Regions from separate parts of the Paenibacillus vortex V453 genome, predicted to be linked through region 3. Evidence: predicted binding sites of a transcription regulator. Region 3 holds the regulator's gene; each other region holds the start of a gene.

Region 1 (6,123 bases), on a different contig from region 3:
CCCGTCTGTCCAAGAAGGGTTGAAGGCATGGAGGCATGGGTCAAGTTTTGCAGCACAGCTGCTCGCATATTCGTCTTCGCAGTGGCAGCCATACGCAAGCCAACTTTACCGTTTCCATACGACAACAATGTGCGTATAACCATAACAGCCAGAAGCAGGCCGAGCAGCACGGCAACCGATGAAAAGGAAGCACTCTCTACAAAAACCCGCTGGACTGCTTCAGCAAGCAGTCCAGCCTGACTCACAATAGCAACACCAAGCGCGAGCGAAATGACCGCGAGGAGGGTCATACTTTTCCGTTGTGAAGACATTTGCTGAGAAATCAGACTGGATCTCCTCTTCACAGATCTCTCCTCCTTATATATATAGGCCTGTATAGAAACCTGTTACAAGCCGTAATGGATCAATTCTCTTTATTTTTTCCCTTTTACATAATCCGCATCAAACAGGAATAGTCGGAACACCAGAATAAGGGATGGGATCAACAGGAGCAGTCCACCGACAAACACAACAACCAGTGCGAAGCCCATGGCCGGTGAAGTTGCGCTGCTCTGAATCGTGATGTACGGATCAAGAATATAAGGGTATTGCCCAATCCCGTAAGCGAAAAAGGCACAGAAAAATTGCAGCATGACGCATATAAAAGCTAAACCATAACGTCGTCCGTTGTATAACAGCCACATCGTAATCATGAAGAAAGCAACGGAAAGCGCGAGCAGCCACCATAAATCCATCATATTTTGAAAATGACGCTCATTGTGCTGACCCAAATAAATAAATGCTGTCAGTGCGAGAATAATGGTCGGTGTGCTCCAGAACAGGGCATAATTCCGCATCAGCTTCAGCGCAGAATGATCCTCTGCCCGAGAAGCGTAAAATGTCAAAAATGTGCCGCTAATGAACAACACGGACACTATTGCGAGTCCCACAATGCTCCACGATAACGGATTGGTAAACAGCTCCCAGTAATCCAGAGAAACCGTCTCCCCCTGCTTCACGATAAAGCCGCCTTCAGACAACGTTAGCGCCACTGATAATGAAGCGGGAATAAGCAAACCTGTTGCTCCGTATAAGAACAGATACACAATGTTTTTCTTGGAGCCGTAATTTTCAAAAGCATAAAACGAACCGCGAATCGCAAGCAGTATTACGGCTATGCTGGCCGGAACAAGCAGCGCGGAGCCATAATAAAAGGCCGTGTCCGGAAAAAATCCGACGATACCAATGTAGAAAAAGACAAAAAATACATTCGTGATCTCCCAAACGGGTGATAAATAACGGGAGATCAAACGATTAATCAGATGATCCTGCTTCGTCAAGCGTGCATAGAAAGCGAAGAAGCCCGCCCCGAAATCAATAGAGGCTATAATTAGATAGCCGTACAAGAACAGCCACAGCACCGAGATGCCAATCAATTCGTAACTCATGATGCAGGACCACCCTTCTCCGTAGATGGATCAGGCTTTTCCTTCAGCCATTTCTCCATCTCGACTTCCGCCGGATTATTGTTGAACAAGCGTCTTAACACGATTACACACATGATGCCCAGTACGATGTACAGGAGCAAGAAAACGAAGAATAAAATTCTTATATTCGGTGAAGACGTAGCAGCTTCCTCCACCCGCATAATCCCGCGGATAATCCACGGCTGTCGCCCAATTTCCGCATAGAACCAGCCCAGCTCAACAGCCAGGAAAGCAAGCGGTGCGCCCAGTGCGATAATGCGAAGCATCCACTTGTTAAGCTCATTGCGTTTTTTCCAGAACACAAACAGGAAATATAGCACCGCAATAGCGAGCAGAGCAAATCCGATTCCGGCCATCAAATCAAACAGGTAATGAACGAGAAGCGGCGGCCATTCGTCCTGGGGAAATTCCTCCAGCCCCGTTACCTCTGCATTAAAGTCTCCAAAGGCCAGGAAGCTGAGCAGTTTCGGCAGGTGAAGAGCCCCTAGAATTTCATGCTCTGCATTCAGCCATCCCATTAGAATCAAATCCGCGCCGCTTTCCGTCTCAAAATGCCACTCTGCCGCAGCAAGCTTCTCCGGCTGATGCTCAGCCAAAAACTTGGCGGACACATCCCCGGCTAACGTGTTCAGCACCCCGAACAGTAAAACAACGGCCATCATGAGGTTCAAGGCTTTTTTGTGGTAGGCGGATACCCCTTTTCTCAGCATCGCAAAGGCTGCGATACCGGCTAACAGGGCTGCTCCTGTCAAATAAGCCGAGCTTAATACATGGAACACCTTGGAGAACGTTGCCGTATTCAGCATCGCTTGCACCGGGTCAACCGCCGTGAATTGGCCTGCTTCCATCACAAAGCCTCCAGGCTGGTTCATGAATCCGTTCACCGTTGTTATGAAGACAGCCGACATGCCTGCCCCGATCACAATCGGAATGGTCAGCAGCCAGTGGATATACGGATTTTTGAATCGATCCCACGTATACAAATAAATGCCCAGGAAGATGGCCTCAAAAAAGAACGCAAACACTTCCATGAATAATGGCAGTGCAATGACATTCCCAGCCAGCTTCATAAAATTCGGCCACACCAGGGCCAGCTGCAGGGAGATCACGGTGCCGGTCACGACACCAACCGCGACAGAAATGACAAAACCTCGTGCCCACCTCTTCGCCATCAGTGTATAATGGGGATCTTTCTTGCGAATCCCGATGAACTCTGCAATAGCGATCATTAAGGGTATACCGACACCAAGTGTCGCAAAAATAACGTGGAATGCGAGTGTCATACCTGTCACCAGCCTGCTCCACATTACCGTATCAATTGCCATTTTATACTGCCTCCTTTTAAACTCTGTTCCATTATTGTGATAAATTAAACTTTGGATTAGGCCTGCCACCCGTTGGGCTGCATTCAATATCAGGTTTGGATAGGCTTTAGGCGACATCGCTGCAAGCTGCGTTTTTATGAATCGTTCCTCGATCTCTGTTATATAAAAAGAGAATTTTTTCACAAAGTAACGTAAATGACAGCACTGTGTTGGGCAAAACGTTGGTTGCTTCGTTTGACTACCGTTTGCCCGACTGAAGCGAGATCTTGCGAGCCTGTATAAACCTGGTACTACATGCATTTAAATGACTAGATGAAACCTAATAGTTAAAATTATTATATCTTTGTCTCTTAGCAAATCAATCACTGACACGTCTTCGTCCCTAAACGTTCAAGAAAGGGTCAACTCTTTCTGACAACTTGGTGAAAAATACAGAATGCACTCGAAGGAGCTATTGATTCATCTCCCTCATACGTGGTAATGCGCGTATCCCTCCCATCAGAGCCAACATCATCTTATTACCCATTACATGCGTAAATAAAAAGATTAGAAGGCTGAAGCGCCAAGTTTTTTTATGGATTTGGGACTTGAACACCTTGTTCCCATAGCCCTCTTCTTTTTATGGAGCCTCAAAAAAAAGTCGCATATTAAGCGACTTTTAGAGTCTTTATGTTCTTGTTGTCCAACGTTACCGAGCAATCACTTCAAGTACATTGCCGCTTCCATCGTCAATCATACGTATATTGTGATCATCAATGAGTTGAATGGTGCCGTCCGACTTCAACCATTCATGCTGCTCCATTAACCCGTGAGCAACAGATTTGCGAATTAGCCCTTTATTCTTAAATACTAATGCATACAGATCATATTCTCCAGTCTTTCGATTAGAATACTCAATGATTACAATAAGTAAATTTTCGGGAGTCCGCTTGAATTGTAAGCTGAGATCGTGAGTATTCACATTAATGTCCTTGATGCCTAGCGGAATCGAATTCTTTTGTCCCGTAACAGCATTAGTAATCTCAAGATCCCCTCTTGCTGCACGAATCACATAGCTGTATCCCATCATGCTGCCATAGAAAGTATCCGTATAATTGTGGAGTCCAGTCACGGTTACCTTCCCCGTCTTTGTGTCACGATCAGCCACTTCCCCATCCAGAGCAGATGCGAGAAATTGAATCGGCACATAAAGGTGACTGATATACCACACAGGCTCTCTGCCCATATCCACTTTTCGACCATCAACTTCAGCAATTTTGCTGCCCATGTGTACAACAATGCGTTTCTGATCCCTTGTCAGAACGGCCACATCGTCACCTTCCATCTTCCACAGCAGACCTGCCGCACTGCCGAGTGAGAAAAAACTTGCGTAAGTAACCCCGTCCTTAAGCAGCGTCTCAATATGAGAGATTCGGCCGTCTTCCCATTGCAACTCCAGTTCAACGTACTTCGAAGCCGCATCCGATTTTTGTGCTCCCAGCGGTAAAAGTACGGATATCATAAGTATAACGGCAATTGCATTTTTCCATTTCTTAATCTTCAAGTAATGATCACCCACTTAATGTAAAGTTCAATACTACAATAGTAACACATAGATCTTAGAAAAGTTGCTGCGACAGTAAAATCCGTTCCGTAGATCGTGCGTCTCACGACTACCGGTTTTGAACGCCTTGTGAGAGAGTCCAGCCTCTTCTTTAGGTGTAACTTATACGGCTTTTATATCTATCAGCTTGATCCATCATTACGATTCTGTCTTGCTTTAACCACTCTCGGTATTTGCTTCTCATAAATGGACAATACATTTGAAATCAATTGTTCTTTAGGACTCGTGTTATCTTTCAAAACTGCGTATATAAGGTTCAAGAAAGTCTTCGCATCTTTATCTGTTAAACTTTTGATAGATTCCACGGTGGTATCATTTGATACACGACCATCTTGCTCCTCCATAACGGTTCCTCATTTCTGAATATTATTTATGGACGACAAACATATTGAAAATTGATGCGGTAACCCTGGTATCCCCTGAATTCTCAGAACATCATCACTTACTAACATTAAAATTCTATAGTCAATGAAGGAAAAGCTTATTCCTCCTTCTTCAAGTCACAGCTATTGTGGCCATATCGTCATATGCTTCTTTCATTCTATGTAACGAAATTGACGAAAAGCAGCAGCTTGTCCATGAAATACATCGTTATCGTCTGTAAGATTCCATACCGTCGCCTGCATGATATAGAATCTTCTGCCGGTGCTGGAAATACGAATACCTGTATAATTATCGACATATCCATATTCACTGACAGCTTTCAGGAAGGCCGCGCGTTCCTCGCGCTCCATCGGTTCTGCCGTTAGCCTCGAGGGCGTTTGGGTGAAGGTCTCCCTGTTTACTTCCCACAATTCAAGCGCCATCTGATTACCATAGTTCAAAATCGGGTCCGGCTCTGTTCCATGGGACAGTATGACGAGTGGAGCCCGGAACAGTACTTCTGATTCTGTACCTGATTCAACTGAATGATCAAGAAGCGACTTTCCTGTCCATCTCAGGTAGCTGTTCAGAATCACACTGGCGTGCTTGTTGGATGTATGAAAGCTGTTGTTATTCATTTTCCCCGTCCTCCCTGCTGCTGCTATCGTAAAAGGTGAATCACATCTCTATTTTACCAAAGATTGGTTTCTTTGCGTTTAAAAAGTAGCGCTATCTTGCTCAGAACCATTCCTGACTCTTGGGGTCAGGGTAACCGTACAGGTGGAACGATTCGCTCATGGACGTCTTCAGACAGCAAAAAGGGCATCTCGCAAGATCTAATATCTTTTGAGACACCCTCATTTTACTATGATCTTCTTTATAAACTAAGCGGGAACTGCTTAATAGAAGGCTGGCTTTTCACCATCGGTATTCGGCTTGTTGACCCCTAAATTTCCGCGAACATGGAGATCCGAAGATTCAATTAATTTGACAACTAGGGCCGCGACGCTCTTGCGCGATACTTCCGTGCCTTTGAACGGCTCGCCCTTCTCCGTAACCTCATATTCAATCTCGTCATAATCGGTCAGCCATGCAGGTCTGAGTACGGTGTAGTCGAGATTCGAGGCCTCGATAACATCGACTGATTTGCGATATGGTCCCAAATATTCACCGATTGTGCGGTTATTCCACTTGCCGAAATCTCCCGGGACTTCATCATAAATACCGAGCGAGCTGATAAAAATCAAGCGTTTCACGCCCGTCGATTCCATTGCATCTACGATGGCTTTCGCTTGGTCCTCCAGATCGTCGCCGGACAGATTGGCATAAACCGCATCTTGTCCTTCCATTGATTCTCTTAATGTTG
Region 2 (6,123 bases), on a different contig from region 3:
TGCGTTGAGCAAGTTGCCGATGGCAAGAATCATAAAGATAATGACTACCGGCATAATCGAGGGAAGCGTAATCAAGTAGACCTGCTTCGCCTTGCTTGCCCCGTCGATATCTGCAGCCTCGTACAGAGCAGGATCAATGCTTGCAATCGCAGCCAGGAATACAATCGAGTTAAATCCGATATCCTTCCATACGTTGGCCGAAATGAGGATCGACCAGAAATATTCTTTCAACGAGAGAAAATTGATCGGTTCATCAATGGCCCCTATGCGCTCCAGCAAAATATTGATGCTTCCATTTTCCGTGGATAGCAAGGCGGTGGCAAACCCCGCAACGATGACCCACGATAAGAAATAGGGCAGATACGTGATCGTTTGAATCACTCTTTTGAACAACATATGGCGAACTTCGTTCAGTAAAAGCGCCAGTATGATCGGTGCCGGAAATCCGATAACGAACTTCAACAGGCTGATGACAATCGTGTTGCGCAAAATTCTCTCAAACTCGGGGGCGGCAAAAAAGGCTTCGAAATGCTTAAAACCGACCCACGGGTTATCCCAAATCCTTGATCCGGTGAACAGGTTATAATCCATAAAACCGGTTATTACGCCATACATGGGCATATAGGCAAAAATGAAAACCAAAATGACCCCGGGTAACACCATGAGCTGAACATCCCATTGCTTCATCAAGCGTCTGAGGAAACTTTTACTGTGAACTTTGGGCTGCCGGGAAATGGGTGATTGCTGTTCTGCAGTAGCTTGCGGCATATTTATCCTCCCGTTACGAATTGATCTAAACGCATGCCGGGTCTCTGAATTTCTGCCATTCCGAAACCGCTTGCAATTGACTTAGTACCATTCTACCTATGGAAATTTATTCAAGCTATATAACAAAACCCCGATTTTTTATACTTCCACCGGAATGTGTTATCACTTTCAGCCCCCCACTTTCTTATCTATAAAAAAAGACTGCCTTCAGGTCATATAGACCTTCAAGACAGTCTCGTATTCATCTTTTAGATACCCTTCTCTTTAGCCCTGACCTCGACTACCGTCGAGAAAAAGGTGGCCCCTTCGCCCATGTCGGACAGCCTGTCCGGCGTAAGGGCGTTAGCACGCTGCTTCCGGCCTTCGCCTTCCCACCACAAGCCTTGACTGACCACGGTGCCCGGCAGCATTTTATCCGTTACCTTCGCCCGGACCTCATAGGTTCCGCGGTCATTATATACCGTAACCATATCTCCATCGTGTAACCCGCGCTCCGCTGCATCCTCCGGATGGATCTGCAGTGCGGGCTCCTTCTCCAGCTTCTGATGTTTCTCCACATTCGCAAAGGTTGAATTCAGGAAATTGTGATTCGGCGGGGAGATGAACATCAGCGGATATTGATGCCCGCGGCCTCGCCTCACGCCATCATATCCTTCCTTCAATGGCACGTAAGTCGGAAGAGGCGGAAGACCGGCTGCTTCCAGCTGTGCCGAATACAGCTCAATCCGGCCGGAAGGCGTCGGCAGACGGTCCAGATACGTCTCCAGCGGGGTCATGTCGAGCTTCACGTGGCGGTGCGCTTTCAGCTTGTCCAAGGTAACGCCGTTCAGATAAGGGTTGTCCGGATAGTCGAGCGCCCTTGCAATCATCTCTTCTTCTGTCTCATAGAAAGCAGGCTCATTGAAACCCATGGCCCGTCCCAGCAACGAGAACAGCTCCACATTGCTCTTGCTCTCCCCAAGCGCCGGAATGACCGGCTCCTGAAGCTGGATGTACTGATGCCAATAGGAACTGAACAGATCCGTATTCTCAAATGAAGAGGTTGCCGGTAGCACGATATCTGCATATTTCGCTGTGTCCGTCATAAACAGGTCATGTACAACGGTAAACAGATCTTCCCGTGCAAAACCTTCGCGCACCCGCTCCGTATCTGGAGCGACAACGAGCGGATTGCTGCAATAAACGAACACGGACTTAATCGGCTGCTCGGTCATCGCAAGCGCCTCGCCTATCCGGTTCATGTTGATGGTTCGGGCCTCGGGATTCGGTCTCAGATCCGGGCGCTCCAGTGCATCGCTGTCCATACTGTTATAGCCGCCATTCGACTTGGAGGCACCTCCGCCCCGCTTGAGCCATTGTCCGGTCAAGGCAGGAAGCGCCGCTATGCTGCGTACCGTCAATCCGCCATTATCGTGATGCTGAAGTCCGTTTCCGATGTGGATATAAGACACCTGGGCTCGGCCATACAACTCAGCCAGCTTCTCGATATCCTCAGCCGAAACGCCGGTAATGGAAGACACATACGCCGGCGTGTATGTTCTCACATGCTCGCGCAGCTCCTCATGACCCAGGGTATAGTGCTGGAGGAACTCCTCATTCACCATGCCATCACGAAACATAATGTGCATGATACCGACGGCCAGGGCCGCATCCGTGCCCGGAAACAGCGGAATGAACCAATCCGCCCATTGCCCGGTCTGATTTTTATGAACATCAATGACAATGACCTTGGCACCGGACTTGCGCGCTTTCTCTGCGAGCACCACCTGGTGCATATTGGTGCTGACGATGTTGCCGCCCCAGACGATAATGACGTCAGCCAGCACCGTGACCTCAGGCACGGTGCCTCCGTTAAAGCCCATGACGGACTTCCAGCCTTCACTGCCTGCCGAATTGCAGATGGACTGCTTCAGCCGACTGGCGCCCAGCTTGTTGAAGAATCTCCGGTCTATGCCGTCCACGCTCAATATGCCCATATTGCCGTAGAAGCTGTAAGGCAAAATGCTCTCGGAGCCGTGTTCCTCGATCAGCCCCTTGTAGCGCGTGGTAATCTCCTGAAGCGCTTTATCCCAGCTGATTCGTTCGAAAGCTCCCTCTCCCTTGGTGCCTACCCTCCGCATCGGATAGAGCACACGCTCCGGATGGTATACCCGGTGTGCCATATTACGGACTTTATTGCAGATGGCTCCTTGCGTAACCGGATGGTCGGGATCTCCGGTAACCTTGACGATTTTCCCGTTCTCTTTATGCAGCAGCAGGCCGCATGTATCGGGACAATCCAACGGACATACCCCTGGAAATATGCCATTTTCCTGCTGAATCATATCTTGAGTCATTTCGTCCATTTCCCCCTTCTGCTCGGCTGCATCCTATCCCTTATCTTAAAAGAACATCAGGGTTCCAGTAAAGTCATACATTTTTTTCTAAATAGGGTGATTCACGCTTCTCCCTGCCGGGTATATTCCTATCAAGAGCAACGAAGAGGAACCCAGACCCTTTCTCTTCCTTGCCAAATCATGGACCACTCCCAAAAAATTCGCCATGCCGTGTCTCCTCCCCCGAGACCGGCATGGCGAATTTGCTTTTTATGGTAGACGTTCCCTTGGTGCCCGCGATTTTCTGCAATCGATACTGAATTTATTATGATACCTGCTGTGCTGAATGAACCTCAGGAGGACTTCCAGCAGCAGGAGTCGTTGTCACGGCTGCGGCGTCATGGTGAATGCCGGATACCTCCACCGCCCTATTGCTATTCTTCAAGTAAACAGACCCGTAAGCAGCGGCCACAAACAGCGAGCCGCCCACAAAATTGCCAAGCCATACCGGAACGAAGTTCATGAAATACTGACCCCAGCTGTAATAACCTTCGAATATCGCTGCCGGGATCAGGAACATATTTGCCACCACGTGCTGAAAGCCGATGGCTACAAAAGCCATGGTCGGAAACCAGATCCCCAGAATTTTGCCGCTCATCTGATCCGATCCGTAGGAGAGCCATACGGCAAGCGCAACAAGCCAGTTGCACCCGATGCCGGACAAGAACGCCTGCAGGAAGCTGTCGTCCAGCTTATGACCTGCCATATCAACCAGCTTCTCCAGATATACGCCGCTGCCTGTCAGCCCGGTCACATGGCCAAAGAAATAGGCAACAAACAATGCCCCCGCCAAGTTGCTTACCGTGACAAGCGCTAAATTCCGGATCAGTTCCTTGGTGGAAATCCGCTGCTTGAATCTGGCCAAGGACACCGCCATCATGTTGCCCGTCAGCAGTTCTCCGCCTGCAAGCAATACCAGAATAAGCCCGACCGGGAATACCGCCGCACCTATAAAACCGGCAATCCCTCCCCAGGCCGGAGATGCTCCGGCGATAACGCGGATATCCAGCAGAAAGCCGAGCGCAATGAATGCCCCTGCCAAAAAGCCGAGTATCATAACATTTAAGGTGGAATTGCGTGCTTTTTTTACACCGGTCTCCACGGTAATTTCTGCGATACGATCAGGTTTGTAGTAGGCCATGGTCTCTCCCTCATTTCTCCTGCATTCGTTCTATTGCGTATGTCCGATGCAGCTCTTGGTTTCCTATTTATCGTTTACCTTCATTGTAACGCAGCTTCATCACCTTGAACGTGAATTATGTCACGTTTGTGTCCATCAGGGGAGGACAGCCTTCAGATGAGACATTCCCCCTTTCAAAGAAATTCGTTTTTCTTTATAATGTCGAATGGATGGGTCACACATCGGGGAAATCTATCTAAATAAACATCTAGGAGACTCCATTTATGAGCTTGAAACACAATCTGCTTCGCAAGAAGCCGATCCCTAATATGCAAGGTGGGGAAGTACGTTCCGCATTAAAAAAGCAACTCAGTGCCATGGACCTTATCATCCTCGGCGTGGGTTCTATCGTGGGAACAGGAATTTTTGTATTAACCGGCGTCACCGCCGCAACCCATGCCGGACCGGGATTAATCGTTTCGTTCCTACTGGCGGGGCTGGTGTGCGCCTTCTGTGCACTCTGCTACGCAGAATTCGCCTCCACCGTACCGGTGGCGGGCAGTGCATATACGTACAGCTATTCAACCTTTGGCGAAGGTTTTGCCTGGCTGATGGGCTGGGACCTGCTTCTGGAATACGGCTTCGCCAGCGCTTTGGTATCCAGCAGCTGGTCTGGTTACGTCCAGAGCATCCTCGCGGGCTTCGGGATACATCTGCCAACCGCGATAACCAATGCCTTTAATCCGGCCAACGGTACCTATGTGGATGTGCCCGCTATATTTATCGCGCTTCTGATCACGTGGATTGTATCGCGCGGAGCCAAGGAATCGACAAGGCTTAACACCTTCATGGTTTATCTGAAAGTTGCAGTCATTCTGCTGTTTATCGGCGTGGGGATATTCTATGTAGAACCGGATAACTGGACGCCGTTCCTGCCATTTGGCATGGAAGGTGTCATGACGGGAGCGGCCATTGCCTTCCTCGCCTACGTGGGTTTTGATGTCATTGCAACGGCAGCCGAAGAAGTCAAGCATCCACAGAAAAGCCTCCCGATCGGCATTCTGGGTTCCCTGCTGATTGTGTCCGTGTTATATATTGCGGTTACCGCGGTGCTGACAGGACTCGTACCATACAACCTGCTCAATGTGAAAGACCCGGTTGCCTTTGCGCTGCTCTACATCGAGCAGGACTGGATGTCCTATTTCATCTCGCTGGGGGCCATAGCTGGACTCACCACTGTGCTGATGGGTGTCATGTTCGGACAGTCCCGACTGCTGTATGCACTCGGCCGGGACGGACTCCTGCCGAAACGGATGAGCTCGGTCAATCCGAAAACGAAGTCGCCGGAATTCAGCACCTGGGTGTCCGGTATCAGCATCGCCCTGCTGTCCGGCTTTGTCCCCCTTGGCAACCTGGCGGATTTGGCCAGCATCGGCACGCTTTTTGCCTTCATTACCGTCTCGCTCGGCATCATTGTGCTGCGCAAAACACATCCGGATCTAAAACGCACCTTCCGCGTGCCGTTTGTGCCTTGGCTGCCTTTGATTGCTGTTGCCAGCTGTCTCTATCTGCTGACCACGCTGCAGTGGATTACCTGGATCGGGTTCATTGTATGGATCGGACTCGGTGTCGTCATCTACGCTATATACGGATACAGGCATAGCGCATTGTCAAAAGGCGACTCATCCGGTTACGAGTAGATCACCCTTACAGGATAGGATGTCAAACCACTTAGGGATGATAGGAATAACCGCCGGACGTTAGAGCCCCTCTGTTTATTGGTTCAGACAACATCCTTTGATTAGAGCAATTTGCCTGCTCAATCTGAGCAAGGGTACGCAAAATAGCGGTGTGTGGATT
Region 3 (6,123 bases):
TGGAAGCGTTGATTGCCATTCTCTCTTCATTCCAAGTGTCCTTCATGACATGCGAATAGTAGAGCTGCAGACCTAGCAGCAAGAGCAGCACTCCGGATACACTTAGCAATATCCACTTCGTTTTTTTCTTCAATCCGTCTTCCTCGCTCCCCTTGATTATTCCCTAGAGGGTTGTAAGACGCTCAAATGCAGACTGGGCTTCCCGGCGAATACGTTCCTCGTCGAGGGTAAGGCTGGCGCCATTTTTCACTACCTGCTTGCCGTCAACCCATACATGCTCTACATCCTTTGCACTGGCTGAATAGATCGCATGGGACACATAATCGGTTCGAGGAAGGAAGTGCGCCTGATCTGTATTCAACGCGATCATATCCGCCTTCATGCCGACGGCAAGTGTGCCTATATCTTCAATGAAAGCCGATTTGGCTCCATACTCCGTACCCATCCGCAGTGCTTCGGCTGCTGGAATGGCCGTAGGATCACCGCTTACCCCTTTATGGATCAATGCAGCCAGACGCATCTCTTCAAACATATCCAGATTGTTATTGCTCGCTGGTCCGTCGGTACCCAGGGACACGGTAACGCCGGCTTTCAGCAGTGCAGGCACGCGCGCTATACCACTGGCAAGCTTCAGATTACTGCCTGGATTATGAGAGACCGCGACTTGATATTTAGCCAAAATCTCGATCTCTTCATCAGTCAAATGGACGGCGTGCGCCAGAAGTGTAGGACGAGAGAACATGCCCAGCTTCTCCAGATGCGCAACGGGACGGAGTCCGTAGTCATTCACATTCTGGGCCACTTCCGTGTCCGTTTCCGACATATGTGTATGCAGCGGCAGATTCAAATCATGGGATGCTTGGACGAATTTTTCAATTAGATCCGGTGGACACGTATACGGTGCATGCGGCGAGAGCATCGTTGTGATTCTGCCATCGGCTTTGCCGTGCCAGTCCTTCGCAAATGCAACCGCCTCATCCAGTTTTTGCTGCTGAACCTCAGGCGGACATAATCCGATAACGCCACGGGTCAGGACACCGCGCATTCCTGAATCCTCTACCACCTTCGCAACCTGGTCCATCTGATCATACATATCCACAAAAGTTGTGGTTCCGCCCTTGATCATCTCCAGCACGGAAAGAGAGGCTCCCCAGTAAACATCATCGGCCGTGAATTTGGCTTCCATCGGCCACATTTTTTCCTGCAGCCATACTTGCAGCGCCAAATCGTCTCCATAACCGCGGAGCAGTGACATGGCAGCATGTCCATGGGTATTTACCAAACCAGGCAGGAACAACAGATGTGTGCCGTCGATAATCTCGGTTCCTTCCTCTACCGGCGGCTGTTCCTCACCAAGATAGGTAATGCGGTCATTCTCAACAACCATGTATCCACGAAGAACGGATCTTCCATCCTCAAGCACAGCAAAAGTACCGTTCTTAACCATCCACTTCGTTGTCGTCATGTGAAGCTTCCTCCTTACCGTTGTCCAAATAATAAGCCAAGCTCTGCAAATCGGTTGTAAAATCGGCCGTATGAATACGGATATGAGGTGGAGCTTTCAGGATGGTTGGCGCAAAATTCAGAATCGCTTCGATGCCTGCTGCAATAAGCTGATTAGCTACGTTTTGCGCCTCAAAATCCGGAACGGTAATAATCCCGATACGAATGCCGTATTCATGTACGGTTTTCTCAAGCTCTTCCATCGGCTGAACCGTCAAGTTGTTGATTTTCATACCAACTTTGGGGGAATATGAATCGAAAATAGCCACAATCTTCATATTATCCTTCAGGAATGCATTGTAATTGGATAATGCATGTCCAAGATTACCGGCTCCAACCAATGCTACATTAATCTTCTGGTCCAGCTTCAGAATCTGGCGAATCTTCTCAATCAAATAGGAAACATCATATCCGATCCCTTTCCGTCCAAAATCACCGAAATACGCCAGGTCCTTACGAATTTGAGCAGGATTCAGATCCAGTTTCTGCCCCAGCTCCTGGGATGAAACAGTTGAGACCTCCCGCTTCTGAAGCTCATTCAAATAGCGCAAATATACAGGTAATCTGCGGACCACGGCTTCCGAAATTTTTTCCGATTTCATGCATGCTCCCCCTAGTAAAGGTTAATAACTACATCTCTTGCATTTTCATTCTTCGTTTAGCTATCATTCATCGGATTGGTTATCTGCCCCAACCTCGACCTCTTCCTGAAGCCATTCCGAGATGCGTGGAACAATTCCCTCTGTCGGCATATGCTCCATCTTAGGTCCTGGCAAGGAATATAAGAAATATTTCCCGTAATAGGATTCAATCACCCGGGTATCGTATACAATCACGATCCCTTTATCCTGTGCCGTCCGGACCAGGCGGCCAAACCCTTGCTTGAACCGAATAACCGCTTGCGGAACGGAAAGCTTCATGAAGGGGTTCTTTTTCTGCTGCTGCAGCAGTTCACTCTTGGCTTCCACCAGCGGATGATTCGGCGGCTGGAAAGGCAGCCGTACAATAGCAAGACAGGTCAACGCCTCGCCCGGAATGTCGACCCCTTCCCAGAAGGAGCTGGTGCCAAGGAGCACCGATGCGCTGCTCTCCTGGAAGCGTCGAATCATCTTGGTTCGACTGGTCCCGTCCATTCCTTGCCCCAGCACCGCAATGTCGCTTAATGCCAATGCTTCCTTCAGTGGCTCATGCACCTGACGCAGCATCCGGTAAGAGGTGAACAGAACGAGCATCCTTCCATGGGTAGCGATCGCCGTTTCGGCCAGTGACTGCACAAGTGTGTTCACAAAGAGGGCATCCCCGACCGATCCCTTCACGCTCGGAAAATCACGCGGAACGACAAGCAGCGCTTGTTCTCTGTAATTAAACGGAGACGGCAGCTGAACCGTGTTCAGATTACCGGCGTCAGCCGCTTCCTGAAGACCCAGATTCTCGATCATGAACTGGAACGATTTATCCACCGACAAGGTAGCCGATGTCAGAATGACGCTTTGTTTTTTATCAAAAAACAATTCCTTTAAATGAGTGCTTACATCAACAGGCACTGCATAGAGCTGCAGCGATTTACTGCGGAAATTGCCATTAGCCTCCATCCAGTATACCGTACCCTCATCATTAAGAGCCATGAAGGAGCGCAAGTCCTCACGGTGAGCGGCCAGGTCTTTAAACAGTCCGGACAGATCCGTAAGCAAGCTGTCTGCACTGTAATCATCCAGATCTTCCTTCATTTCAGCAATCAGCTTGTCACCCTTGCGCACAACGTCACCCAGGGTCACATGAATCTGATGCTCCAGCTCCGCCAGCGATTGCCAATCCTTCGGTTTCTTGAGAGGCGATAACCGAAGTGAGAATTGGCCCGCTTCTCCTGGAGATGCATCCCCGCGTTCCGGCAGCAGTGCAAACAGCTGATCGCTAAGACGATCCCAATTTTCTTTGGCCGTGATGAGATCTGGATACATACGGTCAATGACAGAAGACCATTCTACGGCCTTCTCATGCGGTGAAGCCTGAAGCAGCTGGCGAAGCGCGGGAAGCTGTCCGCTGCGGCTGTCCTTGTACATCCGGGTCAACGTATGCACAACCGTAAAATATTTCATTTGCAAGCCAAGGTGCTTGCCCGCAACGTCCTCAAGATGATGTGCTTCGTCAATGACGAGGCGTTCATAACTCGGCAGCAGCTGATGATTGGCTTTAACGTCAGTGAACAGCTTCGAATGGTTCGTAATGACCACGTCGGCAACGCTCGCTTCATGTTTGGCCCTGTGATAGTAGCATTTGCGGAACCATGGGCAGGCACGTCCAAGACAGGAATCCGAATCGCTGGAGATCGTCTCCCAGAAATCTCCGCCACGGCCGCCGAGGTTCAGCTCTTCATCGTCGCCGTTTTCTGTCTGTGTCAGCCAGACCAGCATCTGTGCTGCAATGATCACATCTTCCTTCGGCGAATGAAAATCTCTTCTATTTATTTTATGTTCAAATTTTCTCAAACACAAATAATGTCCTCTCCCCTTAAAAATAGCTGCTTTAAAGGGAAAAGGAACAACCTGAGTGAGCAGCGGTATATCCCGGTCACGCAGCTGTTCTTGAAGATTGATTGTATGCGTGCTGACCATGACCTTCTGTTCCTGCTTCACACTTTGATAGATCGAAGGCAGCAAATAGCCGAGGGACTTCCCTGTTCCCGTGCCTGCTTCAATCAACAGATGTTTATTATCATCCAGTGCCTGCATCACTTCTTGGAACATCATATCCTGAGCGTCTCTGCTCTCGTAATGAGGCAGCGTTTCCTTCAGACGGTCCCGGACATCGCTCATGTACTGTTCGAAGCTCACATCAGCCAGTGGGTTCGGCTCCGATTCGTCCCTTGCGGGTGCAATATCGTTCCAATCATCAACAGCCAGCGCAAACTGGCGATAATACGTATGGGTATCTCCGCCCTGTACAGCTTGGAATTCCCGTTCCGCCCGGATTCCGTCAAAGAACCAGGCCAAATCGCTATCCTCATCAGCAAAAAGATCACTTAACCGTTGAATGGTCAAGAGCGGAAGCTCATCGATCTCCTCCAGACATTTCAGCAGCGCATAGGCCGTTGCAAGTGCATCGCTGTCCGCTTGATGCGGACGGTCATGCTCCAGGCCGAAATGGGAAGACACCATTCCAAGCTGATATGAAGAAAGCGAAGGGAAGCATATTTTCAAGAAGTGCATCGTATCTAGAATCCGACCGCTGAACGGTAAATAGCCACAGCGATCGAGTGCATTTTGCAAAAAATTAAAATCAAAAGCTACGTTATGCCCAACCAATACCACATCGTCGAGCATGGGCACAAGTTCCATCATCATTTCCTCTAGGGATGGAGCGTCCGCTACATCGCTGTCAGAAATACCGGTCAAACCGGTGATAAACGGAGGGATTGGAATCCCGGGATTGACATAAGTGCCGTACACGCGGGATATACTTCGATCCTCTTCGATGATGGCCAGTCCGACCTGAATAATCTCATCTGCAGACTGGTTGCCCGTGGTTTCAAAATCCAATACGGCAAATTTCATTCGACTAAATCCCTTTCCTCCAGACTAATTAACAGCATACCAGAAGTTGCGGGTTTTGAACATTCCGGGTAAAAAATCCCCTCACCCTCCCCTTCCTGCTTCACACGGCAAAAAGCGATGCCAAAGTCTCTTTAGAATGAGCTCTGGCATCGCTTCTTGTTAGGCTTTTTCTTCTACAGCAAAGAGATCAGTTGGCTGCCGTACTGAAGTTCACCGCGGTTCTTCTTGCAGACCTCCAGATTAATAATGGGATCGGGCAGAGTCGGATCGCTGTGAATTGCCAGTGCGAAATTTTCTTCGGCCTTCCCTTGTTGTCCATTCAATACCTCGATGCATCCAAGTGCATTGTAGATCATCGCCCGGAGCTTCTTGTTATCTGCCAGCGGCAGAATGGACATCAATACATCAGATGCCTGAGCTGTCTGCCCCATATAAAGATGGGACATCGCAATGTACAGCTTGATCAGAAGGCTCTCCGGAAATACCACAGCGGCAGCCCCAAACTGCTGTATTGCCGGCTGGAACATCAACAACTTGTAATAACCTTGGCCACGGATAAAAGCATCAAGCTGCAATTCAGGCGCTTCGGTCGGCGGAAAAACCGGGGGTGATACGGCATTTTCGCGGAAAATGGCCATCTTCTCTTCAAATTGGAGCCACTCCTCGATAATTGCTTCACTCATGCTTTTGAGCATGTTCCAGTTTTGTACCAGCGCCTGTTTTTGGGGACCTTGTGCAGAAGGGTAATGCTTCACAATTTCATCTAACATGTTGTTCATTTCAGCGAATACATGTTGAAACATAGCTGCATCCCACCCTTAGCGGAAAAATGAGATCAGTGCATCGACCTGAACTCATTTTCTGTAGAAGTCGGTCTTTTCATCCCTTTGGGCTTCCGTCACATTTTGGCTCTTAGAGAACCGCCGCGTGGACTTCGCGATACTCCGTCGTAACCGGCTTATTCATTTCGTCGACAATCACAACCGTAGGCGTATGATGGTCGTATTCCTCTTTGGACATCATGGCATAAGAAATGATAATTACATTGTCTCCAGGTTGAACAAGCCTT

The links. Region 3 encodes Rex, which represses fermentation and respiration genes when NADH is low (regulators of the CRP and FNR family bind a similar motif). Its sites were predicted from a motif close to TTGTGAAATATTTCACAA; they were not measured.
Region 1: PVOR_RS15750 (cytochrome ubiquinol oxidase subunit I) is a predicted target of Rex. The motif match lies at 2,959-2,976, and genes of this name have one in related genera.
Region 2: PVOR_RS29010 (formate/nitrite transporter family protein) is a predicted target of Rex. The motif match lies at 4,393-4,410, and genes of this name have one in related genera.

The regions. Positions count from the first base shown of each region.
Region 1 is NZ_ADHJ01000025.1:189,287-195,409, forward strand. It holds gene cydD (thiol reductant ABC exporter subunit CydD) at 1-344, opposite strand, end outside; gene PVOR_RS15745 (cytochrome d ubiquinol oxidase subunit II) at 414-1,427, opposite strand; gene PVOR_RS15750 (cytochrome ubiquinol oxidase subunit I) at 1,424-2,791, opposite strand; gene PVOR_RS15755 (stalk domain-containing protein) at 3,480-4,334, opposite strand; gene PVOR_RS15760 (hypothetical protein) at 4,517-4,738, opposite strand; gene PVOR_RS15765 (MEKHLA domain-containing protein) at 4,931-5,395, opposite strand; gene PVOR_RS15770 (SDR family oxidoreductase) at 5,657-6,123, opposite strand, start outside.
Region 2 is NZ_ADHJ01000056.1:64,872-70,994, forward strand. It holds gene PVOR_RS29000 (ABC transporter permease) at 1-768, opposite strand, end outside; gene PVOR_RS29005 (molybdopterin-containing oxidoreductase family protein) at 1,017-3,104, opposite strand; gene PVOR_RS29010 (formate/nitrite transporter family protein) at 3,409-4,284, opposite strand; gene PVOR_RS29015 (amino acid permease) at 4,548-5,963, shown strand.
Region 3 is NZ_ADHJ01000020.1:93,290-99,412, reverse strand. It holds gene PVOR_RS12335 (cell wall elongation regulator TseB-like domain-containing protein) at 1-133, opposite strand, end outside; gene PVOR_RS12330 (amidohydrolase) at 164-1,465, opposite strand; gene PVOR_RS12325 (redox-sensing transcriptional repressor Rex) at 1,440-2,105, opposite strand; gene dinG (ATP-dependent DNA helicase DinG) at 2,169-5,054, opposite strand; gene PVOR_RS12315 (hypothetical protein) at 5,228-5,833, opposite strand; gene panD (aspartate 1-decarboxylase) at 5,967-6,123, opposite strand, start outside.